DNA from 3 places in the Sinorhizobium garamanticum genome. Region 3 is predicted to be linked to each of the others. Evidence: predicted binding sites of a transcription regulator. Region 3 holds the regulator's gene; each other region holds the start of a gene.
What was found. Region 3 encodes LexA, which represses DNA repair genes until DNA is damaged. Its sites were predicted from a motif close to TGTTCNNNNTGTGTTCNG; they were not measured.
Positions count from the first base shown of each region.

Region 1: PZN02_RS08060 (fibrinogen-binding protein) is a predicted target of LexA. The motif match lies at 2,760-2,777, and genes of this name have one in related genera.
Region 2: PZN02_RS12405 (ribonuclease T2) is a predicted target of LexA. The motif match lies at 5,194-5,211, and genes of this name have one in related genera.

Region 1 covers NZ_CP120373.1:1,736,826-1,745,000, forward strand. The annotation lists gene PZN02_RS08055 (hypothetical protein) at 1-1,681, opposite strand, end outside; gene PZN02_RS08060 (fibrinogen-binding protein) at 1,830-2,534, opposite strand; gene PZN02_RS08065 (helix-turn-helix transcriptional regulator) at 3,550-4,338, shown strand; gene hppD (4-hydroxyphenylpyruvate dioxygenase) at 4,418-5,530, opposite strand; gene PZN02_RS08075 (Lrp/AsnC family transcriptional regulator) at 5,663-6,142, shown strand; gene PZN02_RS08080 (MarR family winged helix-turn-helix transcriptional regulator) at 6,139-6,603, opposite strand; gene hmgA (homogentisate 1,2-dioxygenase) at 6,681-8,042, shown strand; gene PZN02_RS08090 (fumarylacetoacetate hydrolase family protein) at 8,126-8,175, shown strand, end outside.
Region 2 covers NZ_CP120373.1:2,670,713-2,678,887, reverse strand. The annotation lists gene metF (methylenetetrahydrofolate reductase [NAD(P)H]) at 278-1,213, opposite strand; gene PZN02_RS12415 (ArsR/SmtB family transcription factor) at 1,216-2,238, opposite strand; gene ettA (energy-dependent translational throttle protein EttA) at 2,633-4,282, opposite strand; gene PZN02_RS12405 (ribonuclease T2) at 4,400-5,173, opposite strand; gene PZN02_RS12400 (alpha/beta hydrolase) at 5,453-6,388, shown strand; gene PZN02_RS12395 (DMT family transporter) at 6,403-7,356, shown strand; gene PZN02_RS12390 (thiamine pyrophosphate-binding protein) at 7,420-8,175, shown strand, end outside.
Region 3 covers NZ_CP120373.1:3,648,326-3,656,500, reverse strand. The annotation lists gene PZN02_RS17210 (SDR family NAD(P)-dependent oxidoreductase) at 1-15, shown strand, start outside; gene PZN02_RS17205 (SMR family transporter) at 3-293, opposite strand; partial or broken gene PZN02_RS17200 (SMR family transporter) at 341-676, opposite strand; tRNA gene PZN02_RS17195 (tRNA-Asn) at 752-826, opposite strand; gene PZN02_RS17190 (hypothetical protein) at 967-1,260, shown strand; tRNA gene PZN02_RS17185 (tRNA-Cys) at 1,555-1,628, shown strand; gene lexA (transcriptional repressor LexA) at 2,296-3,015, opposite strand; gene PZN02_RS17175 (TOBE domain-containing protein) at 3,245-3,514, shown strand; gene PZN02_RS17170 (hypothetical protein) at 3,638-3,844, opposite strand; gene PZN02_RS17165 (hypothetical protein) at 4,242-4,760, opposite strand; gene PZN02_RS17160 (hypothetical protein) at 5,510-5,809, shown strand; tRNA gene PZN02_RS17155 (tRNA-Ser) at 5,985-6,074, opposite strand; gene PZN02_RS17150 (hypothetical protein) at 6,151-6,303, opposite strand; gene PZN02_RS17145 (protein-glutamine glutaminase family protein) at 6,412-7,524, shown strand; gene PZN02_RS17140 (septal ring lytic transglycosylase RlpA family protein) at 7,948-8,175, shown strand, end outside.

The DNA.
Region 1 (8,175 bases), 1.9 Mb from region 3:
CGTCATAGAGATTGCCGGTGATGTAGAGGACGTGCAGGCTCGAGTACCCTGCGAAGTCCTGGTCGTTCGCCAGTGCTTCCGGCACGTCATCCGTGCCCTCGCGAATATTGTCGACGACCTGGTGCATGTAGTCCGGCACGCTCTCGAAGCGCTCGTTGTCGCCGATGTTCTCGATCGATCCCGCGTTCCAGACGAGATTGCCGCCTTCATCAAGAGTGATGCCGTTGCCGGCGGAGATCCCCTGGATCTGATCGTTGTCGTACAGGACCGAAACCTGGCTGATGAGGTTCATGTCCAGGATATGGCCACCCACGATTACAAGGTCGTACTGGCTGCCGAAATCGACGAACGAGGCGAAATTGACCGCGACGTTACCGCCTGTGAGCACGGTGGTTTCCGCGCCGCTGGTCGTAATGGAGACCGTGTCGTTGTCGCTGACGTAATTATACTGTTCGATCCAGTGGACGATCGACAGATCGCCCTCGATGACGTTGACGCGCCAGCTCGTCGGGAAGGCCGACAATTGATCTGCGGCGCCTGCCATCTCCCCTGCCGGCGCGTCGAACTCATGACGCTCGAAATTCGCGATGTTCATGGCGATGGTTTGCGAGACGGCTTCGTAAGCGCCCTCGGCAAAGGAGGCATTCACCTTGTCGTTGTCGGCGTAGACGTAGGATTGTGAGATGACGTCGATCTGATGGTAGTGGCCCATCACAACCGTGACCGATGCGGTTGCGCTGGCGCTGACGATGCTTGCGAAGCTGCTGACCTTGTTGGCCCCCGCCTCGACTTCTAGCGCGCTGCCGTTGTCGCTGTTCGGCTGAATGGCGCCATTCGCGCCGGGGGGCAGAAAGTTGGCGAGTTCCGGAAGAACCTCGACATGCGCGCCGTTCACGTGGACGCCTTCGATGTCGTCCGCTGCGCGAACCTCTGTGCCGCGGTCATCTTCCGGCAAATCGGCCGGAGCGACTGTCGCGGATAACGTCTGGTCCACGGGCGTAGCGTGGTCGTCCGACTGCTGCGGCTCGTCGGCGCGCACAGTCGCGGCGAGGGCCTTGAGATGCGCGGCAAGCGCCGCAAGCGCCCCGGAACTGTCGATCTGGCCCAATTGCGCGAGCGGTGAGGCGTTCGTCGCTTCCTCGACGTATTCCGCGAGCTTTTCGGTGACGTAGCTCGCGTCACCGGCCGCCGTCGGTGAACCGCTCATGTCGAGGACGTCGTCGTCGTGAAGGAGATTGACCTGCAGAATCTGACCGCTGACCGAACCCGCGTCCCCCTGGACGACCGGCGCCTGCTCCGGTGCCGCATGGTGCGGCGCCATGTGGTCCGGTGCGATGCCGGACGGACCTGCGACGGTGCTGAAAAGCCTGGGCTGGATGGTCAAGTCGTCCAGCGAGACGGGATCAGGGGACGTGTCGTCGGAGAATTGCGAGCGTCCGACGATATCGAAGCCCTCGAGGCGGTAGCCTGATGGTTGATACGAAATGTCCGGATCGTAGTCTTTCAGTTCGAAAGAGCACTTGAAATCGGGTAGTGGTGTGTCGCCGCCGCTGTCCTCAGGCGCAGGCTTCCGGGTTTCACTGCCTTGCAGATATTGATGCCTTATGCGTGCCTCGTCGGTCGCCGTCTCGAACAGCCCAAGGAAATGCGCAACGATTTCGTTGACCTTCTCCGCGTGCATTACCCCGATCCTTCCCTCCGGCAGCAAAGGGAGACCTCGGCGGGCCGACTGGCGATTGCCAAGGCGCGCTGAACCGACCCCAAATCAACCATCCATCTGTGCACCAGCGCGGCCGGCCAGCGCACATTTCTTCGTCTCCAAGGATCAATCAACCGTCGCTGTCCTGCCCAGTAGAGGTCACGTCCAAGTCGCCGCCGACGACATTGACATCGACGGCGTTGCTAAGGAGGTTCGCGCCCTGAACGATCTCCTGATGGAACTCCCCGCTTGCAAGGGTCACGGATGCATCGGCCTTGGCACTGGCATCAACCTCGTGACCGACCTTGAGATCCCAGTCGGAGCTCGTGCCGAAGTGCATGCCGTCGCCGCTCTCCGCATGCCCGCCATCCGCATTCGAAGCGTTGTCGGGATTGGCGTTGTTCATCTTGACGCTATAGGCATGATCCTGATCGGCGAGGCTGTTTGCCTGCACGATGGTGAACCCGGTGTCGTTTCCGACGGCGCTCAGCGAATGATCGAGGATGCGATCGAGGTTCAGGCTGAAGGAAAGGTCGTCGCCGAGATTGAAGGTGACGTCAGTGGCGATGCCGACATTGCCGAAGCCGCTTGTGTCGTCCAGTGCCGGAGGCTCGCTGACGGAAGGATGGTTGTCCTCACCGGTTTCTTTTGCGTCGATCTTGCTGGTGATGTTGTTGCCGTCGGCAATGCTGCGATGGCTTGTCGCGTCGAAGTCGACGTTTTTGGCATGGACGCTGCCACTCGCAAGCCCGTCGGCAAGCACGCCAATCTTCAAGTCGTCATCGGTGTTGATACTGTTGTCGGCCCGAAAATCCTTTAACGGGGTATCGGTCATCTACAACTCCCTTCGCAGAGGGAGCCAGCACCGAAACCCTTTCATCTTTTATAGGATTTTTGCGGAGCTGGCTCTCTTTTGAAGTTCAGACGAATCAGTATAAAATGTAATTCGTCTGTTGGGTTCCGATATTTTCCCTTTGTATTCATAGTATAATTGCTTGTATGTACTTCTACATAAATTGCTACGTACTACAAATACCGGTTACATCATATGTCGAGTAGCAGCTCGATATATGTACTCCGCGGCTGCGACGCATGATACAAAAGCAGTCCGTGGGTCGTGCAAACTCAAGCGCGACGATGGTAGTGTGAGCCTGAATGCGGATGAACGAAAGACATCAATTGTGGTTAGTCTCTTGTATTCAATGGCTTTTTTGAATCTTTAGCCGTGCCGATCGATGAGGTTAAGATAATGTTAATACTTGCGAATCTGGCGCAGTGCGCTTGAAGGTGGTTCGGTTCGCCGCGGCGCCCGCGATTAAACGGCTGATCAGCGAATAACAAGATTTCATGGGCTAATTCAAATTGTTAGGAATTGGCATCGATCGACGCCGTCGTGCGCGCGCGGCAAAAGTCGTGGCCTGCCAATTTTGGGTTGCCCCGAACACGTCTACCACCTTCGATGTGGTGGCGCATAATCCATTGTAGCTATGTCGACGGCTCGCCCTTGCTCCTCCGTCCTAGCCGAGCAAAGGCGGGCACCCATCGCCCGCTTTTGCGGTCACTACGATCGTCTGGAATTCCCCTCGAAAACCAGGGGGTGTTTGGTCCGGGGCCTTTCGAGGCCGATTGGCCCAAAATTGGTTCGTTTTCGGACGATTTAGACGCGAAGGTGAGGAGCATCTAACCCTTTTGGGTGGTTTCGCCTCCCCCATCTTTACGATACATTAGCTATAGCGAATTTTTTGTTCGTTTTTTTTGCGCAGTATTTGAAGAAATTTTCAAACGCGGGCTGCTCCAAGTGGGGTTGGAACACCCATTAAAATAAATGGGAATTCCCAAGGAGGGGATAAATGTATCGTACGAGCTCGAACCTGAGCAATTTTGAAGACAACAACAAAGTATTAACCACGAAAAGTAAAATCGTAATGCTCGCCAAGGTGGATCTGTTCGCCGAATGCCTGATGCAGGCGGTCGGCGCGCGGTTTCAGGGCCAGGACGTCGTCAGCCTGTCCGATCCCGACAGCCTGCTTGACGGCAACCTCGTCGACGTCACGCTGGTGATGCTTTATCGCTTGCCGGTGGCGACGTTTCCGTCCGTTCTCAGGATGATCCATGAATTCCACCCGAAGGCCGCGATCGGGCTCGTGGTGGAGGATGCGGAGGTGCTCGATTCATCGATCGCCAGCTTTGTCGATGAAGGACTGATCCACGGCGTGCTGCCTCTCAATCTTCATCTGGACGTCTGCTTGACCGTTATCGATCTTCTGATGAAGGGCGGTGAACATTTTCCGGCGGCGCTGGTCAGGCGCCTTGCGCCGGTAAGACTCGCCGGCGAGACCCTTCGCGCCCGGCGGGAAGCGGTTGTCGAAGCCTTTGTTGCCCCGGAGCCGAAGCGCGATGCTCGCATGGGTGTGCTGACCGCGCGCGAGGTGCAGATTCTCGATCTGATCTGCATGGGGACACAGAACAAGATCATTGCCGATCGTCTCGGTCTGTCGGAAAACACCGTAAAGGTCCATGTGCGCAACATCTACAAGAAGATGAACGTGCGTAACCGGACGGAAGCCGCGTCCCGCTATTTCACGCATGAGGCGGACCGCGGTATGTCCGAAGCGCGGCTCGGTTCGCGCTGGAACTGACGAGAGTTCGCGGCTTTTCGAACAAAAGGGCCCCTCGCTGCCGGCGAGGGGCCCTTCTGTTTGTCTCGATACCGAAGACCTATTCGGCCGCCTGCGGTCCAAGTGCGCCGCGGCGGATCTGATCGGCTTCGATCGATTCGAACAGGGCGCGGAAATTGCCCTCACCGAAGCCTTCATCCCCCTTGCGCTGGATGAACTCGAAGAAGATCGGTCCGATGACGGTCCTCGAGAAGATCTGCAGCAGGATCTTCGTCATGCCGCCATTCACCACGCCTTCGCCATCGATCAGGATGCCGTGTTTCTTCATCCGCTCGATCGGCTCGTCATGGCCGTGGACGCGCTCGCGCGACATTTCGTAGTAGGTCTCCGGTGGTCCGGGCATGAATTTGAGACCATTTTCCGCAAGCTTGTCGGTCGCGTCGTAGATTGCTTCGGTTCCGACCGCGATGTGCTGAATGCCTTCGCCCTTGTACTTCTTCAGATATTCCTCGATCTGACTGGTGTCGTCCTTCGACTCGTTCAAGGGGATGCGGATCTTGCCGCAAGGCGAGGTGATCGCGCGGCTGACGAGGCCGGTGATGCGGCCGTCTATGTCGAAGAAGTGGATCTGTTTGAAGTTGAACAGTTCACGGTAGAACGCCCACCACTTGTCCATGTTGCCGCGATAGACGTTATGGGTCAGGTGGTCGAGATAGTAGAAGCCGACGCCCGTGGGCTTCGGATCGCGCTCGCCCAGCCATTCGAACTCGGCATCATAGGCCGAGCCCTTTTCGCCGTATGTTTCGACGAAGTAGAGGAGCGAGCCGCCAATGCCGACGATTGCCGGAACATCGAGGCACTTGTCGCCTCCGGTATAGGGCTCGGCGCCCTTGGAAACGGCGTGCTCGAATGCATGCTTCGCGTCGACGACGCGCCAGGCCATCGACGGAGCGCAAGGGCCGTGCTTGTCGACGAAGCGCATGGCATGAGAGCCCGGCTCGGCGTTGACGATGTAGTTGATGTCGCCCTGCCGCCAGACAGTGATGTCCTTCGTCCGGTGCTTGGCGACGGCCATATATCCCATGCGGGTGAAAAGCTCGTTCAGCTTCTCCGGCTCGGGATGCGCGAATTCGACGAACTCGAAACCGTCCGTCCCGGCGGGGTTGTCCGCGCTGATTTTCGGGGGTGGTGCGTCGTGCGGGAACGGGCCCATCGGAAGCCTCCTCTTCATTCTTCCAAACTTTGCTGGAGTATGGCGCAAATCGGATGCATGATGCTTGTATTCTTGCGTGAATTCGGCGATTCAACGCATGAATTGTGCGGCAGAGTGGGCGAGGGCGCATGAATGGAGCAGCTTGACGGATTTGATCTCAAGATCCTCGGCGAACTGCAGCGCGATGGGCATCTGACCAACAACGAATTGTCCGAGCGCATCGCGCTTTCGCCGTCCCAATGTTCGCGTCGGCGGTCGCGATTGGAGGCGGAAGGCTATATCACCGGCTATCAGGCGCAGATCGACCGGCAGAAGCTGGGGCTCGATCTGATGGTGGTGATCTCGGTGACGCTCGCCACGCACAATCGCGACAATGCCAAGCGTTTCGGCAAGCTGGTGTCCGGTTTGCCCGAAGTGCTGGAGGCCTACGCGCTGACGGGGGAGATGGACTATCACTTACGCGTCGTGACACCGGACCTCGCCGGGCTTTCGCGTTTCGTCAACGACGTGCTTCTGCCGCATGACAGCGTCCAGCACGTGAAGACATCGATCGTGCTCGAAACGCTGAAGAGTTTCGAAGGGCTGCCGATACCGGAGCGGGTGAAGGGTTAGCCACCTTCTGGCGCGGCCGATTTCTTCATCGCGCGTTCGACGGCGCGCAGGCCCGTGGAAAGCGCCGCCATGTCTTCTGTTCCGAGCATCGAAAGCAGCTCGGCCTGATAGCGGCTGGCGAGTTCGGTCAGTTCCTTGTAGGCCTGCTCACCTGCGGGCGTCAGCGCCAGATGCTCGAACCGGCGGTCGCGACCGTCCTCCTCGCGCTTCAGCCAGCGTCGCTGTTCGAGGCTGAAGACGGCGCGGCTAACCTTCGTCTTGTGCATGGTGGAATGCGCGCCGATTTCGGTCGCCGTCATGCTGCGGCCGGAACTCCCGAGCGCGGCGAGCGTTCGCCATTCGGGACGGGTAAGCTGGTAACGTGCCTTGTACTGCGCGGCAAAGCGCAGGGCCACGAATTCCGCCGCCCGGTTGAGCCGATACGGCAGGAAGTTCTCGAGTTCGAACCCATCCCGCGCCATGGCGTCTTCCTTGATAGTTACAAAATCAATAGTTACGATTGCAACCAATATAGCGAGGAGAAGAGGAGGTGCAAGTCATGTTGGAAAAGGCGGAAAAGCAACACGAAGCCGGCACGGGTGCGGAACGGGCGCTCTCCTACATGCCCGGATTTGGCAACGATTTCGAGACCGAAAGCTTGCCTGGCGCGCTGCCTCAGGGCCAGAACAGCCCGCAGAAATGCGAATATGGACTATACGCGGAGCAGCTTTCCGGTTCTCCGTTCACCGCGCCGCGCGGCACCAACGAGCGTTCCTGGCTTTACCGCATTCGCCCGAGCGTCAGGCACACCGGACGTTTCAAGAAGATCGACTATCCGCACTGGAAGACGGCGCCGCACATTGCCGAGCATTCGCTGGCGCTCGGTCAACTGCGCTGGAGCCCGTTGCCGACGCCTTCGGAGAAGCTGAACTTCCTGGAAGGTATCCGTACCATGACCACCGCCGGCGATGTCCTCACGCAGGCGGGGATGGCGGCGCACACCTACACTTTCAATGCCGACATGGTCGACGACTATTTCTTCAATGCCGACGGCGAACTTTTGATCGTGCCGGAAACCGGCGCGATCCGCGTCTTCACCGAACTCGGCAAGATGGACGTTGAACCGTCGGAAATCTGCATCGTGCCGCGCGGGACAATGTTCAAGGTCACTCGGCTCAGCGAGGAAAAGGTGTGGCGCGGGTACATTTGCGAGAACTACGGCGCGAAGTTCACCCTGCCGGATCGCGGGCCGATCGGCGCCAATTGCCTTGCCAACCCGCGCGATTTCAAGACACCGGTCGCCGCCTACGAGGACAAGGAAATGCCGTGCCGTGTCCATGTGAAATGGTGCGGCTCCTTCCATGTCACCGAGATCGGCCATTCGCCGCTCGACGTCGTTGCCTGGCACGGCAACTACGCGCCCTACAAATACGACCTGAAGACGTTCTCTCCGGTCGGCGCGATCCTGTTCGACCATCCCGATCCGTCTATCTTCACCGTGCTGACGGCGCCATCGGGCGAGGAGGGCACGGCCAATGTCGATTTCGTCATCTTCCCGCCGCGCTGGCTGGTCGCCGAACACACGTTCCGCCCGCCCTGGTATCACCGCAACATCATGAGCGAGTTTATGGGGCTGATCTATGGGCGCTACGACGCCAAGGAGGAAGGTTTCGTGCCAGGCGGCATGAGCCTGCACAACATGATGCTGCCGCACGGGCCGGACTCCACCGGTTTCGAGAAGGCATCGAATGGAGAGTTGAAGCCGGTGAAGCTCGAAAACACCATGGCTTTCATGTTCGAAACCCGCTTCCCGCAGCAGTTGACGAAGTTCGCTGCGGAGTTGGAGACCCTGCAGGACGATTACATCGACTGCTGGTCCGGGCTCGAGCGGAAATTCGACGGTACGCCCGGAATCAAGTGACATCCGGCGAAGAACCGTGACATGCTCTCGGAATCCGCGCCGTCCGGTGCGGATCAACAAAACACATCGGGAAACACCAGTCCATGAAACTCGCGACGCTGAAAGACTCCACCCGCGACGGCAAGCTCGTCGT
Region 2 (8,175 bases), 980 kb from region 3:
GATCAGCTTATGGGACTTACACATTCGTTGAATGTCCTCATGATCAGTGCAGCGTTCGCATTCGTGGCCGTAATGCTTTTTGTCTGAGCAGGGCCGCTGAAAGTCCAAACCGAGACAAGGACTTAAATTTCCGGAAAAGCCATTTGCAGCAAGATTTGTAGGCAGGCCACTCAGAGAGTACCCGGTCAACAGGCTGCGATAAAAACCAAAGCCCATGAACGCCGATCCGTTCATGGGCTTTATCGTTGCCAGAAACCTGGCTTCCGAACGGCGACGTCTACGCGCTCGCCACCGCCCTCATCGGACGCTCGACAGCAGCCTCCTGCGCCGGCACACGCGCGTAACCGACAAGATCGCAAACGGCGGTGACAAGCGGCGAGCGGTTCATCGTGTAGAGGTGGAAATCGCGCACGCCGCGCCGGGCGAGGTCGACAATCTGTTCGGCGGCGATATGGGTCGCTTCCTTGAACCGCTCCGCGGGCTGATCTTCAAGATGGGCGAGCCGCGAAATGACCGCCTCGGGAATCCGCGCACCACACAATCCGGCGAACCTCTGCACCTGAGCGAGATTGTTGATCGGCAGGATCCCCGGCACGATCGGAACCTGGATGCCGGCCCTTCGCACGCGCTCCAGATAGCGCTCGAAATCATCGTTATCGAAGAAGAACTGGGTGATCGCCCGCGTCGCGCCGTTGTCGACCTTGCGCTTCAGCATGTCGATGTCGGCATCGACATCCGGGCTCTCCGGGTGCTTTTCCGGATAGGCCGAAACCGAGATTTCGAAGTCGCCACGGGCGCGCAGGGCCTTCACTAGGGCAGCGGCGTTTTCATAACCGCCCGGAAACGGTTGATAGGCGCTGCCGATGCCGCCCTGCGGGTCGCCCCGGAGCGCCACGAAATGCCGGACGCCGAAGGCCAGGAACTCCTCGATCACCGCATCGACTTCGGCTTTCGGGGCGCCGACGCAGGTCAGATGCGCCGCGGTGTTTCCAAGGCCCATCTCCCCGATCATGCGCCTGACCGCCGTCAGCGAACGGGCCTTCGTCGAGCCGCCGGCGCCATAGGTCATGGTGACGAAGGCCGGGTTGAATACGGAGAGATCGGCGACCGTCTGGAAGAGCTGCACCTCCATCTCGTCGGTCTTCGGAGGAAAATACTCGAATGACAGCCGGAGATTACCGCGCTCGGCCGGATAAAGCGTGCGTGTCGCCATTCTCAAACTCCCCCTGCCTGAACGCGCTGACGCGGCATATCGGCGATGTGATCGGCGACGCGCTGATCGCGCGCCAGCCAGATCGTCACTGTCAGTTTGCCCTCGTCCGCGCCTTCCGGCGCGAGGTCGGTTGTTTTCTCGAGCGCGAGGCCAGCCTTCTGCAGCCAATCGGCCATCGCCTGATGGGAGAAGCCGAGGCGTGCATGGGCATGCTCGTTACGCAGATATTCGAGCCCATGCGGTGCGAAATCGATGATGACGAGCCGGCCTCCGGGTGCGAGCATGCGCGCGGCCTCGGCAATCGCCGCTTCCGGCTCCTCCAGGAAATGCAGCACCTGATGGATCGTCACGAGATCGAAAGCCTGCCCGTCGAGCGGCAGGTTGAAGATATCGCCGTGGCGGATGGAAGCTTTCGTGATCCCGGCCTTATCGAGGTTGGAGCGCGCCACGGCAAGCATGTCGCGGCTGGCGTCGACGCCGATGCCGCGCCGGTAGATGCCCTCGAAAAGTTGCAGGATGCGACCGGTGCCCGTGCCGAGATCGAGCAGGCTTTCGACCGGCTCCTCCCCGACCATCTCCTTCAACGTGGCTTCGACATCGCCTTCGCTGATATGCAGCCGTCTCAGTTCATCCCATTCGGCGGCATTGCGGCTGAAATAGGCCTGCGCCTTCTCGGCACGCTGCCGTTTCAGGATGGCAAGCCGCGTGGCATCCCTGGCCAGAATGGCGTCTTCGGCCGCAGCCGCCGCGAGCAGCTCACGCACCAGCGCGACGCGCCCCCCCTCCTGCCGCAGGCGGAAATAGGCCCAGGCCCCTTCCTGGTAGCGATCAATGAGCGCCACTTCGGCAAGCAGCTTCAGATGCCGGGAGATACGAGGCTGCGATTGTCCGAGAATTTCGGTAAGATCGGTCACCGTGAGGTCGCCCGCGGAAAGCAGCGCGAGGAGGCGCATCCGCGTCGGCTCACCCGCCGCCTTCAGCACGTCCACCAACGCGTCCAACCCAAGCGTTCCTCGGCTCACCATCGTCTCCTCATCAACACATAAAGATATGTTTATGTAATTTGCGAGGCGTGCGCAAGCGAATTTGCGCGCAAAGACAATCGAATGACGCGGCGAAGACAGGATAAGGAGACGGGCGGACCCTGTGATCCGCCCGTCCAAAGATAGCCCTACTGCATGATTCCTTAAATCGATACCGATTTAAGGACAAAATCATGCGGCAATTCAAAGTGATACAGCTCCGCGCGTCCATTTGGATGCGCGGAGCTCTCGAACTTATGACTTTGGACGCTTCGCCCCCCAAAGCCGCCACCGACTAAAGCCGTCGTGTTCGGCAATCTCATGCGACGCGCTTTAGTTCCTAATTCTTATGCATGTCGTTGTCCCAAAACTGCTGCACACTTTTGGGCGACATGCATTAACGCGTCAGACGCTTGTAGGTCACGCGCTTCGGGTTGACCGAATCCGGGCCGAGGCGGCGGATCTTGTCCTTTTCGTAATCCTCGAAGTTGCCTTCGAACCACTCGACATGGCTGTCGCCCTCGAAGGCAAGGATATGGGTTGCCAGACGGTCGAGGAACATGCGGTCGTGGCTGATGATGACCGCGCAACCGGCGAAGTTTTCGAGCGCGTCCTCGAGTGCCGCAAGCGTTTCGGTATCGAGGTCGTTCGTCGGTTCGTCGAGCAGGACCACGTTGCCGCCGGACTTCAACATCTTCGCGAGGTGCACGCGGTTGCGCTGGCCGCCCGAAAGCGTGCCTACCTTCTGCTGCTGATCGCCGCCCTTGAAATTGAAGGACGAGCAATAGGCGCGCGAGTTGACCTCGTGCTTGCCGAGCTTGATGATGTCGCTGCCGCCGGAGATCTCCTCCCAGACGGTCTTGTTGGGGTCGAGCGCGTCGCGGCTCTGGTCGACATAGGCGAGTTGCACGCTGTCACCGATCCGGAACGAACCATCGTTCGGCTGCTCCTGGCCGGTGATCATACGGAATAGCGTCGTCTTGCCGGCGCCGTTCGGACCGATGACGCCGACGATGCCGCCGGGCGGCAGCTTGAAGCTCAGGCCGTCGATCAGCAGTTGGTCGTCATAGCCCTTGGAAATATTCTCCGCCTCGATAACCACCTGACCCAAGCGCTCGCCGACGGGAATGATGATCTGGGCGTCGCCGGGACGCCGGTCGGCGGCTGCCTTGACCAGTTCGTCATAGGCGCGGACACGCGCCTTGGACTTCGCCTGTCGGGCTTTCGGGCTCGCGGCGATCCACTCCTGCTCGCGGCTGATGGCCTTCTGGCGGGTAGCCTCCTCGCGTCCTTCTTGCGCCATGCGCTTGGCCTTCGCCTGCAGATAAGCGGAATAATTGCCCTCGTAAGGAATGCCGCGGCCGCGGTCGAGCTCGAGGATCCAGCCGGTGACGTTGTCGAGGAAGTAACGGTCGTGGGTGACCATCAGCACGGCGCCGGGATATTCACGCAGATGCTTCTCGAGCCAGGCGATCGTCTCGGCGTCGAGATGGTTGGTCGGTTCGTCGAGCAACAGAAGATCGGGCTGCGACAGCAGCAGCTTGCAAAGTGCCACACGGCGCTTCTCACCGCCCGACAGATTGTTGACGTCCGCGTCACTCGGCGGGCAGCGCAGCGCGTCCATCGCCATTTCCACCTGGCTGTCGAGATCCCAGAGGTTCTGGCTGTCGATGATGTCCTGGAGCTTGGCACCCTCTTCCGCCGTCTCGTCGGAATAGTTCATCATCAGCTCGTTGTAGCGATCGAGGATCGCCTTCTTGGTGGCAACGCCTTCCATGACGTTCTCGAGCACGGTCTTTGCGGGATTGAGCTGCGGTTCCTGCTGCAGAAAGCCGACGGTTGCGCCCTCGGCGACCCAGGCTTCGCCGGTATATTCATGGTCGAGGCCCGCCATGATCCTAAGGACCGTCGACTTACCGGCGCCGTTGGGGCCGAGAATACCGATCTTCGCGTCCGGGTAGAACGAAAGATGGATGTTCTCCAGGACCTTCTTGTTGCCATAGGCCTTGTTGAGCCCGGCCATGTGATAGATGAACTGACGTGCCATAAGGGAATGCTCCGCATCGGAAGGGAAATTTGCCCGCTATGTAGGCGAATTATGGTGGCGGGGCAATCCGCCAAGGGCCTGCCCACGCCAATCCCTTCCGGCAAGAACCGTCGCGGATCAGCTGCGCCCGGCAGCGTCGGCGATCCCTTTGGCGCACTTGAACTCGGTCGTCCCGGCCGCCTGGATCAGGCTTTTAAGGTCGTCCTTGCCTGCGAGATCCCCGGAAAGTCCGATGGTGAGGCCGGTGATGACGCTGCGGCCGTTGACCGTCTGGCAACGCATGCGCACCCGGTCACCAGCACCGGCGCCGAAGCTCCGGTCAAAAGCCTGCTTGATCTCACTTTCGCCGATCTCCGAACCAAGTTTGTCGGCAAAGAGGGTCTGCACGGGGGACGAGTTCAGTTCGTCGAGAAGACGCAGTTGCTGCTTGAAGTAATCCTCGGCCTTTGCCGTCTGGCACGTGCCGCTCTGGAGCCATTGGTGGCGATCGAGGCCTGATTTGACGCCCGGCATGGCGACAAGCAGACGCGCAGCGGTCTCGTCGGACATGGCAAGCTTCGGCAACTCCAGCCAATCGCCCTTCCGATCGCGCGCCTTGAGCTCCGCCTCGACGCCGCAATAGCTTTTCTTCAGCGGCCAGAGGCCATGAAGCGAAAAGTGCGTAGCATCATAGCGGTCTGCCGTCTGGTCCGCGCATTCGTTGCGGTTCGGCCGCGTTTCGCAAAATCCCGGCTGCCAGCTGACCGCCAGCACATATTGCGTCTTGCCGGAGCTTGCCACGCCCGTCGCTTCGTCCGTCGACACTTCCTCGGCTACAGCAAAGGAGGATAGTCCCAGCCCCAGAATGAGCGTTGCAACTCTCGCAAGATTCGTTTTCACCCTCGCCCGCATTTTCAAATAGCCTCCAACAGGAAAACAAAACGAGAACAAATATCGACAAAAGCGCGAAAATTGCAACCCCTAATCTTCATTTCCGGATTCGTTGTGACCTCATGCGCAACAAGCAACAAGCAGCGATTGCCTTTGCGGCGCAAATCGATTTGATATCGGCCGGAGTGCATTTTCCGCTGAGAAGCGCATTTTCCGCTGGAAAGTGTTTCCGGTTCGCGCAACGGACGCTCCGTTGGCAACCCGCACGCGAGAGTCTGACGATTGTTCCGGGGGCATGGCATGTTCGGGCAGGTGAGGACGCATCAAAGCCCGACGGGTGCTGCGCTCGGCTGGCGGCACTTCGCCGCCTCGATCGAGCCGCGGGGCATTCTCATCGTCAGCCATGGGCTTGCCGAGCATTCCGGCCGCTACGCGCGCTTCGCCGAGGCGATGGCGAAACGTGGCTTCCACGTCTATGCGCATGACCATCGCGGCCATGGCGCAAGCCGGGCGCCGGATGCCCCGCTGGCGACCTTCGCACACCGCGACGGGGCGGCGAAGGTCATAGCGGACGTGCGGGCGATGCGCGACGTGGCCGCCGCCGGCCATCCAGGGCTGCCGATTATCCTCTTCGGCCATTCGATGGGCGGCCTCATCGCGCTCAACGCCGCAGAAACCGATCCCGAGCTTTATGACGCGCTCGCCGTCTGGAACTCCAATTTCCGCCCCGGCATTGCCGGCCGAGGCGGCCAGGCGATACTGGCGATCGAGAGGATGCTGAAAGGTTCGGACGTGCCGAGTCCGCTGCTGACGAAGCTCACCTTCGGCGCATGGAGCAAGGCGATTGCCGATCGGAAGACCGATTTCGACTGGCTGTCGCGCGACGAAAGCGAAGTCGCCAAATATGTGGCCGATCCTCTCTGCGGTTTCGATGCGACGGTTTCACTTTGGATCGACGTGTTCAAATTCGCCTTCGCCGGCGCCCGTGTGGACCGGCTGGCGCGGTTGCCCGCCAATCTGCCGGTCCATCTGGTCGGTGGCAGCGCCGATCCTTCGACATCCAACGGCGCCGCCATTCGCTGGCTCGCCGGGCGAATGAAGGCACGCGGCATGACCGACGTGACCGTTACCATCCATGACGGCATGCGCCACGAGACGCTCAACGAGATCGGCCGCGAGAAGGCAATCGAAGACTTCGCCGCCTGGTGCCAGAAGGCGGTCGATAGGAAGCGCTGACGAGACGGAAGACCATGACCGACCTCTCCCTGCCCAAAATCGCTGCCGCTCACGACCGCGTTTCCTATGGCCTGACGCTGATGGTCATCGCCGTTCTGATTTCGCCGCTGATCGACATTTTCTCCAAGCTTGCGATCGCCACGGTTCCGTCGGCCGAGATCACCGCCGTCCGCTTCCTGCTGCAGGTCGTCTTCATCCTGCCGGTCGTGCTTATCCGCCGCACCCTCTTCGATCTCACCTGGCGCAAGAGCGCGCTGCATGCACTGCGCGGCGGGCTTCTGGTGCTGACCATGCTCTCCTTCATCACCACGCTGAAGGTGATGGAAGTGGCCGACGCGATCGCCATCTTCTTCGTCGAGCCGATCATCCTCACGATTCTCGGCAGCATCTTCCTCAAGGAAACGATCGGCTGGCGGCGCTACACCGCCTGCGCCGTCGGATTCTTCGGTGCGCTGCTCGTCATCCAGCCGAGCATGCAGGAGGTAGGCTTGATCGCGCTTCTCCCGATTGTCTCCGCCTTCGGGCTCGCCGTCTTTCTGCTCGTCACGCGCATGGTTGCGCAGAACGAGGACCCCTGGTCGATGCAGTTCCACGCGGGCATCTGGGGCGGCCTCTTCTGCTTCGTCCTGCTCTCGCTCGGTGAGGGCAGCGGCTCGAGCGTGTTCGATCCCGTCTGGCCGGAGGGCAACGCCTGGCTCTATCTACTCGGCGTCGGCGTCAGCGCGACGATCTCGGGCGTGCTTGGTGTCTATGCCTATCGCGCCGCCCCGGCCTCGGTTCTCGCGCCGCTGCAATATCTCGAAATCGTCTCGGCGACGATCTTCGGCTGGCTCGTCTTCGGCGATCTGCCGGACGCACTGAAGTGGCTGGGCATCGCGATCATCATCGGCTCGGGTCTCTATATTATCTGGCGCGAGCGCAATGTCGAGAAGACGGCAAGCATCGCACCGGTCTCGCCGGCGATCTGAGGCGTCCGTAAAATGAACAAATCCGCAAGCGGATAGAATGAAATGGCATTGGGAGGTGTGTGGATGAAAACGGGTGGTCAACTGATTGTCGAGGCGCTGGTCGCAAACGGCGTCAAGCGCATCTCGTGCGTGCCGGGAGAAAGCTATCTTGCCGTACTGGATGCGCTCCACGACACCGACATCGACGTCATCGTCTGCCGCCAGGAAGGCGGCGCGGCAATGATGGCGGATTGCTGGGGACGGCTCACAGGCGAGCCGGGCGTCTGCATGGTGACCCGCGGCCCAGGCGCCACCAACGCCTCCGCCGGCCTTCATGTCGCCAGACAGGATTCGATCCCGATGATCCTCTTCATCGGCCAGGTGCAGCGCGAAGCGCGCGAGCGCGAGGCCTTCCAGGAGATCGAGTATCGCCGCGCCTTTACCGAGGTTGCGAAATGGGTGGGGGAAATCGACGATCCGGCGCGCATCCCCGAATTCGTGACCCGCGCCTTTGCCGTGGCGACCTCCGGCCGGCCCGGCCCGGTGGTGCTGACACTTCCCGAGGACATGCTGACGGAGAGCACCGAGGCCCCTCTGGCCCGTGCCTACCAGCCGGTCGAGAGCCATCCGGGCCCGAGCCAGATCGCCCGGTTCGAGGAACTGCTTGCCGCGGCCGAGCGACCGATCGCCATCCTTGGCGGTACGCGCTGGTCTGCCGAAAGCGTGGCCGCGTTCCGGCGTTTCGCGGAGCGCTGGAGGCTGCCGGTCGGCTGCTCCTTCCGCCGCCAGATGCTCTTCGATCACGTGAATCCGGTCTACGCCGGCGATGTCGGCATCGGC
Region 3 (8,175 bases):
CGTCAGGCCGTGTGAAGCACGAGAACCGCACCGAAGACGAGCGACAGGCCGAGCCAGCCGACAGGTTTCAGCTTCTGACCGAAGAAGAGACGTCCGCAGATGGCGGTGCCGAAGATGCCGGTGGCGCCAAGCACTGCATAGGCGATGGCAAGTTCCATCCCCTTGACCGCCTCCGCGAGCAGTGCAAAGGCCGCGAGTACCAGGAGAATCGAAAGCACGCCCCAGCCGCGCCGCGCAAAGCCGTTCGACTTCGTGGAAGCCAGATTGGCAGCGACGTCAAGGACGCCGGCCATAACCGCGAAAGCGAAATAGAAGCTGTCGGCACTCGTCGGGCTGCTTCTCCCGCCGCTTCCTCCTCCTGTGCCTCACCGGCGTTGACGAGCAGTATCCCGACAACGGCCATCGACAGACCGAGCATCTCGCGGCCGCTCAGCGCATGGCCAAAGACGAACACGGAGACGAGCGTGATGAGAGCGACACCGGACCCTTCCCAGATGGCATAGGCGACGCCGACGGAGATTGTCTTCACGGCTTTGGCAAGGAACACGTATGAGAGCGCAATCGAAGCATACATGATCGCATGTCCGGCATAGGAGCCGGAGGCAGCCTTCATCGCCGTGAGGCCGGCGACCTCTGTCGCGATCGCGAGAGTCAGGAAAAGCCATGCAACACGCATGAGGAACCTTCAGAGACCACATCGACAAACAAAAAGAGCCATTCGGGCGTTTACCGCGAATGGCTCTTTTGAAACTGGCTCCCCGGGCCGGATTCGAACCGGCGACCTATCGATTAACAGTCGAGTGCTCTACCGCTGAGCTACCAGGGATCATCTGCACCGCAGAAGTGAGGCTGCTAATACAAATGCTTTTTCGATTTGCCAAGCGCTTTTTCAAAAAAAATTGACAACGTCGGTTGCGAGGCTGTGGAGAAGGCCCCAATTGTGGGGTGGAGCATGAAAGAGGAATAATGACGAACGGCAGGAAAGAACGGCATTTCGGCATCGATCCGCAGACACGCCAGATCGTGCTCGGGAAATGGCGCATTAACTTGCCGGACTCGCCGGTACTGCGAATCCTGGTTGGTACGCTTCTCATCGTGGGCGGCGTCTTAGGTTTTCTGCCGGTGCTCGGTTTCTGGATGATTCCTCTGGGGTTGCTTGTGCTTTCTCACGACATACCGGCGATCCGCCGCCGCCGCCGCAAGTTGGCGATTTGGTGGGCGCGTTGGCGCGGCCAGCAAAATTCCTCCGGCAAGTCCTGAGCGGGGCGCGCGAGGCGGCAGAAGCCGATGCCTGAGGGAGCGAGGGAGGCCGACGAATCGACTGCCGTGCTGCGATGTTTGTCGGCGCAGGGTCGCACGAGCTCGCTGATGGCACCGTAGGCACGCAAAGCTGCCGTTAGAATCGAAAAAATTCCGGGCTGGATTGCAGTTGGGGATCGCTGGGGAGAACGGCGAATGACTACGAGCGTTCCACCTTTTTCGAAAGCTTCCCCCTTGCGCTCCTCATAGATTCGTTCTAAACGCCGGCCATCGCTTGATCGATCGAGCGCGAGAGGCCTCGTGGCGGAGTGGTGACGCAGAGGACTGCAAATCCTTGTACCCCGGTTCAATTCCGGGCGAGGCCTCCAAAAGAAATCAAATGCTTAACATTTCTGCTTCAAGCAGATTTCGAGAATTGCCTAGGCCTCCGCTCAAGGCAATGACCTGGGCAGTGGGCCTCTACCTCGCCAGTTTCGCACTCTTCCCAACGAAGGTCCCGAAGCGGGTTGGAAGGGACACCAGAACTGGCTCTGGTACCCTCAGTGCCCCAACCGCCGACATGGATGTCGCCAGCGTGCGCTCACAGCAACATGTCGAGAAGCGCAGCGCACAAGAATCCTAAGACCTTTGCCAATGTCGGGTAGGACTAAGGTCCATGGATCGGGGTGGGCGGCGCCCTTAAACTCCACTGATATCATTTACAATGAGCTTTTACTTTGAAGCGCGGTTTGTAGACTCGCCGGTCTATGCCGAAGAGCAGGGCCGGCTTTTTCTTCTATTCCAAGGCTTCCCTCGTTCTACTGCATGTTTCCCTAAATCGTAGCCGATTGGGGATGAGGATATGCGGGAATTTACACTGCTATAGCATCCGTTGCGCGTCTGATAAGACGCGCGGCGCCGTGGATAAGACCTTTCGTGGGAAGCCGGCAGGTCACGTCTGCAGCTCTGAAAGAAACAATATCCTGTTCGAGCAGCACGGCTAAATGCGCACTGGCTCCCGCAAACCAGGCTCGAATTTCCGCTCAGACCGCCAAACTAGTGATAGCGGCGAATAAGGCCGACGAGCTTGCCTTGGATCTTGACGCGGTCCGGTCCGAATATCCGCGTTTCATAGGCAGGGTTGGCCGCTTCGAGCGCAATGGAGGCGCCCTTTCTGCGGAATCGTTTGAGCGTTGCCTCTTCGTCATCGACTAGTGCAACGACGATGTCGCCGGGATTCGCCGTGTTTGTATTCCGAATGATCACGGTATCGCCATCGAAGATACCCGCTTCGATCATCGAGTCGCCCTTGATTTCGAGCGCGTAGTGTTCGCCGCTGCCGATCATGTCGGCCGGGATGGAAATATCGTGCGTGTTGTTCTGGATCGCGGAAATCGGGACACCGGCCGCAATTCGTCCCATGACCGGCACCGAAATCATTGCAGTGTCGCTCGGTGGCGCCGATTTCGTCGTGGCGGCGGGCGCTACAGGTGGCTTGCCCAGGCTGCCTTCTATGACACTTGGCGAGAAGCCACGCCGAGGCTGCGGGCTCGCCATATAGGCCTCAGGCAGCTTGATGACTTCGAGCGCGCGCGCCCGGTTGGGAAGGCGTCGAATGAAGCCGCGCTCTTCAAGTGCGGTAATCAACCGATGGATGCCCGACTTGGAAGCGAGGTCCAGTGCGTCTTTCATCTCGTCGAAGGACGGCGGCACCCCGGATTCCTTCATTCGCTCGTGAATGAACAGAAGCAATTCCTGTTGCTTGCGGGTTAGCATGGCGCGTCACTCCAGAATCGCGAAACAAATCAAGAACAGACACTATCTGTTCCATATGTGTTCCGCAAGTACCTAAAATTCCGTGAATTTCTCTCGCCATCGCGAATTTCTCGAGGGAGGCCCTCGGTCGCTCCGCCGACCGCCGCGTCGCGAGCCACGGAAGGGGCAGGATCGCGCCTTTCTGGCCGGTCTTATGTCTCCGTCAGGCTGATCGGCGCGGTCATCGAGCATGACTGCAGGCCATCAGATCTCCTTCGTCATCCGGCCGGGGAACATTGGGCTCCAGCCGTTCAATGGTATTGTGAGTGATGCGGCGCCGAACAGCGTCAGCGGCCTCATCCAGGGCAAGGTCTTCCTGGTAGAGGTCGGGGAATACACGATCGGCATCGATGGCGATCAAAACCTGCTTGTTCGCACGCATCCCTCGATCGGCATCAGCCGTGGCGACCGCGTTCGCGCATCATTCCCCGAGAACAAAGTGTCCGCAATCTGCGACTGAGTTACTGCATGATTCCTTAAATCGGAATCGATTTAAGGACAAAATCATGCAGCAATTCAAAGTGCTACAGCGACCTTTGCGCGTCCGATTGGACGCGCGGCGCAGTGTGTCTTCAATTGCTCGCTAGATCGTGCGGATCATCTGCCAGATCTGCTCCGGATCCCTGACGCCGGTCTGGTAAAGCTTGATGATCCTTTGGGCGACTTCCTCAGCCTCATCGCTCCCCATCGTCAGGTTGCGTTCTTCGAGCGCCTTGTGCAGCACGCCCTCCAGGATCGCGACTTCACCGGGAAGGATAGGATAATCTCGGAAGTTATTGAAAGGGTTCATGGCCGATCTCCTCTTTGGGGCAAATCTGCCGGTGGGAACAGTCTACGCGTTTTTTCAGAGGGTGCGAACGGGAAACGGTCGCTTTACTACAGCGCCGCGCGCGTCTTATCAGACGCGCGAACGACGCTGTAGCATTTTGAATCGCTGCACGCTTTTATCCTTGGATCGGCCACCTTTTAGGAAACGTCCAGGCGGGCCCTTGGGCATATCGCGTTATCGCAATGGCGGTTGACGCGACCGGGGTTCTCGAAGCGCAAACAGCCGCGCCACGAAACGAAAGGCCCGCGCCGCCAACGTTATAAAGCCCGCACCTCGCCTCCGCGCCCGCCTCAGGGCGGCGCGGAGGCGTATGGCGGGATTCGACGACTCCCCCGAGGCTGACTGTGCCCGATGACCCCTAGTTGCTCGAAGCTGGATGAGGCAACATCTTCGGCGGCTCTTCCAGGAGAGTATAAGGTCCTTCAGGGCACTTGACGTCCGGGTTCACCGGGTGGAACAGGCCGAGAGGGTTCGGCTTGAAGATCCACGCATGCAGGTCGTAATGGTGGAGCTGCGCCGGCAGAAGCGGTTCATGCCCCTCCATGGGGCCGTCGAAGGGATGCCCGAAGAGCTCGGGATTCGGCTTGACGCCCGTGGCGAGCGGGATCAGCCATTCGACAGCAACGAGCTCCAGCTTGTCGCCATTTGGCTCATACAACAGCAATGTCGGCTTCATTGGATCGGGCTTCGGACCGATCAGCGCCGGATTCAGAAAGTGCACCCCCATCGTGCCCGTCGCATACGTGACGCATCCCAATGTCGAGAAATAGCCGTCACGCACCGCGGCAACGGGGTCCTTATATTTCTCAAGCGCTGTTTTCAGCTTCTCCAGCTCGGGCGGAAGCGCGTCGCTTGCATTCACCAGCGGTGCGGACATGACAGAAGCGCCCGCCGCGAGACAAACTGTCCGCAGCAAACGCAGTACCGAAGACATACGCATGGCTCGGTCCTCCCTCGCTCAACTCGCCTCCCGCGAGGAGCATGGCCGGCATGATACAGCGGGCGAGATCGCCATGCTATCGCGAAAGGGGTAGGGGATGCGCGCGATTGGGGCAATCGGAACAGGCGCGGGCTGGCTAATCCGGCGCTGCAATACGCGCCTAAGACCTTTGGCGACATTGCGCCGGACTAAGGTCCCATAGATCGAAGATGGCGACACCCTAGGTTTCTGGGGGTTGTCGGCAACGCACTCACAAGAACCTAGTTGTTTCAGAAGCGATTTAGGGCGGGGCCTGTTGTCCGCAAAGCAAAGGCCCCGCCTGTGTTGGGTGTCGGCAAGGACGCCATAAACAACAAGAAAGGCCGGCTGGACCGGCCTTTCTTCGTCACCCCATGCCGTTGCCAGTACATCCGTGGTCAACGGCACGAGGGACGCTCTAAAACTGAATCTAAGCGCCGATTATGACAGTGGCAAGTCGGGGTTTCGACACCTAACAGCTAGGACCAACCGCGACCTTCTAGAGGCGATCGGATTTGCGGATCTAACACCACTGGATGCCTGACACCCCATGCCTGACGCGCCGGCCGGTTGCCATTGGCAAAGTCCCCGATAGTCGAGCGCGCAGCCGTTCATCGGAGGTTCAGGCACGGTGGCTCAATCTGATAGCCAGAGAGGAGGAGTTGACTATGAAAAAGCTCTTATCCGTCCTCACAGCCGCGGTCCTGGCTGCGTCTTTCGCGTTACCGCTAAGCGCCGCGCCGATCTTCGTGCCGAAACCCGACCAAGTACAGGCCGGCCCTGTCGAACAGGTCAGACACTGGCGCCATCGTCATTGGCGCGCCGATCGCCATTGGAACCGGCGGTACGCATGGCGTTCCTGCCGTTACTACGGCAGGTGCTACCCCCGCCATTACCGGTACTACGGCTATCGTGATTATCACCGCTACCAACGGCGGCCTGGAGTCAGCATCTATTTTAACTTCTAGCCGGTAGCGCCCGCAGGGTAGGGGGAAGTCGCAATAATCGCGCCTCAAGCGGTGAAACGTGTCACCCTCAACACGGCCGCCACGCTCGAAGGGGCGGCGGGTTACGATGCGGCGGGTTACGATACGGCCGCTTCTCGTGAAAAAATCTTGGAAATCACAATGATTTCAATGTGAATGGCGGAGGAGGTGGGATTCGAACCCACGGTACGCTTTCACGCACGCCGGTTTTCAAGACCGGTGCCTTAAACCGCTCGGCCACTCCTCCAGTCGATTGAAAAGATTGAGAAATCCAGCGGTTGTTGACTACCTGAAAACAGCAACTGCTACCGCTTGCTACCCAATCACTCGACGGCTGGCTTTTTAGCAGCTTTGATCGCCGCGTCAACGTGCTCGGCGGTGTTCGCTTGCATCCCCGACATTACGTGCGAATAGAGGTCCAGCGTGATGCCGATGCGTTTCGCGGAGGCGAGCAGTGAAGTCGCATTTGCGATCATCGGAAGAAGCCATGATAAAACTAAAAGCTGTTTAGTTTGCCCTAAATTCTACGCAAGGACAGGCGCGCGGCGCTCTGATATTCTGGCGCATCTGGCGGGAGGTGTGCCATGCCAAATCCCAATGCGATTGTTTCGACCCGCATTGAATTCGATCCTCCGCTCGACCGGCCCGTTGCCGAGCTGCTGCGCGAGGGGCTTTGGGTCGAGCTCGAAGGAGGGCGCCGCGCCAGGCTTGACTCGGGCGATGCCCGATCGAGCGGCTTTGTGCAGGTGCTCGACGGGCTCGCCAGGCGCAAGGCGCCGGTCTATCTGGAGATCGATCCTAACAGCGCGGCGATCACACGGCTGCTGATCCCGCATGTGACGCGCCCGATGAGCATGCTTCCGAGCGACCAGGGCTATGAGGTCATGCTCGATAGGTCGCACGCTCGTCATGCACTGAGGCGCGACAATCCCGATTTCGCGACGCTCGAGCCGTTGCTGCGCGCCGCGCTCGACTCGGGGCAGTTGCTGATCGTCACCGAGGATGATGCACACAACATCATTGATATCCGCGCCTACACGCCCGGCCCCGATGACAGGCCGCTGCCGCCTTGGCCCAAACCCGATTCGCTGCCGTTCGAATGGCCGTGGTGGAAGCGTCTGCTCGACTGGATCTGGCGCTGGCCATTCTGGCCCTGGTGGTGGTTTCGCTGCGTTTCGAAAGCGACCGCCCAGCAGATTTTCGATGCGATGAGCGCGACAACTTGCCCGCCGCTCACGGTGCCAGCGCCCTGCATCCCTTTTCTCTATCCCGATGACGGCTGCTGGGGCCGCGCGCACGAGATGTGCCGGCTTATGATCAATATGGGACGCAAGCCGCGCAAGGTGTGGATACAGGGCAGCCTGCACGTTGCCACCAAGAACAATCCTAACTGTTTCGTGAACTGGGGTTGGCATGTCGCGCCGACGCTATGCGTGCGCCGAGGCTGGTTCTGGACGCAGCAGATGGTGATCGATCCCGCGCTCTTCACCACGCCCGTCACGCAGGCGACGTGGAAGGGGGTTCAGGGCGATCCGAGCGCCATGTTGACGCCGAGCGATGCGTCGATCTTCTATCTCTGGGGCAACGTGACCGACCCCACCTATGTCGAGACCAACCAGGTGCTCGCCGATTATCGTCTCCAACTCCAGAACCGCGCGATCCAGCACGGCCCGCCGCCCTATGCGAATTGCCCGTAGCGGAGCCACGAACATGAAAAGAGGCTGCAGGGCCATTTGGCCGGCAACCACTTGGCATGGTCGGCGGTCGAAAGTCGCAGACACTCGCCTTCCACAGTCGACGAGACAGTTACACCAGCATTGACGCCGGGTTGAACGTCAAATCTCGCAGTCTTTGCAAAGATTTAACGTGCCCGGCGCTCGAGAAAATTTCTTGTCTCCCGGGAAGAGGCCGAGGACTCAACGTGGCCGGCTCGCGCATGGGTTTAAACGGTTTGTAAACCATAGCGGAAGATTTTTGCCGCGCTTCCGGCGTCCTGTTCGCAATTTTGCCGTCTTGCTGACATGATTAATCGACTGTCTCGTTTCGAGACGCTGAGCTTTCCGCGGGGGCTAGAGCGGAATGTTTTCGAAAAACGTCTTTGCGAACGCTATTGGGGACAGATGATATTTAGTAGAGATGCGGCACTTCTTTCGAGGGGGCTACGTGTTGCTGCGGTTCCGTTGCTTTGCGCGACGCTGGCCGCCTGTGGTTCGGCGTCGAGCGTCAAGACAAGCAAGGCGCGGAGCAAGGAATACTTTGCCGAGTCTGTCTATGGCGTCAAAGCGAGCCCGCGGGTCGCGAACGGACGGAACATCCCGAAGGGTGGCGGGCGCTACCAGGTTGGCAAG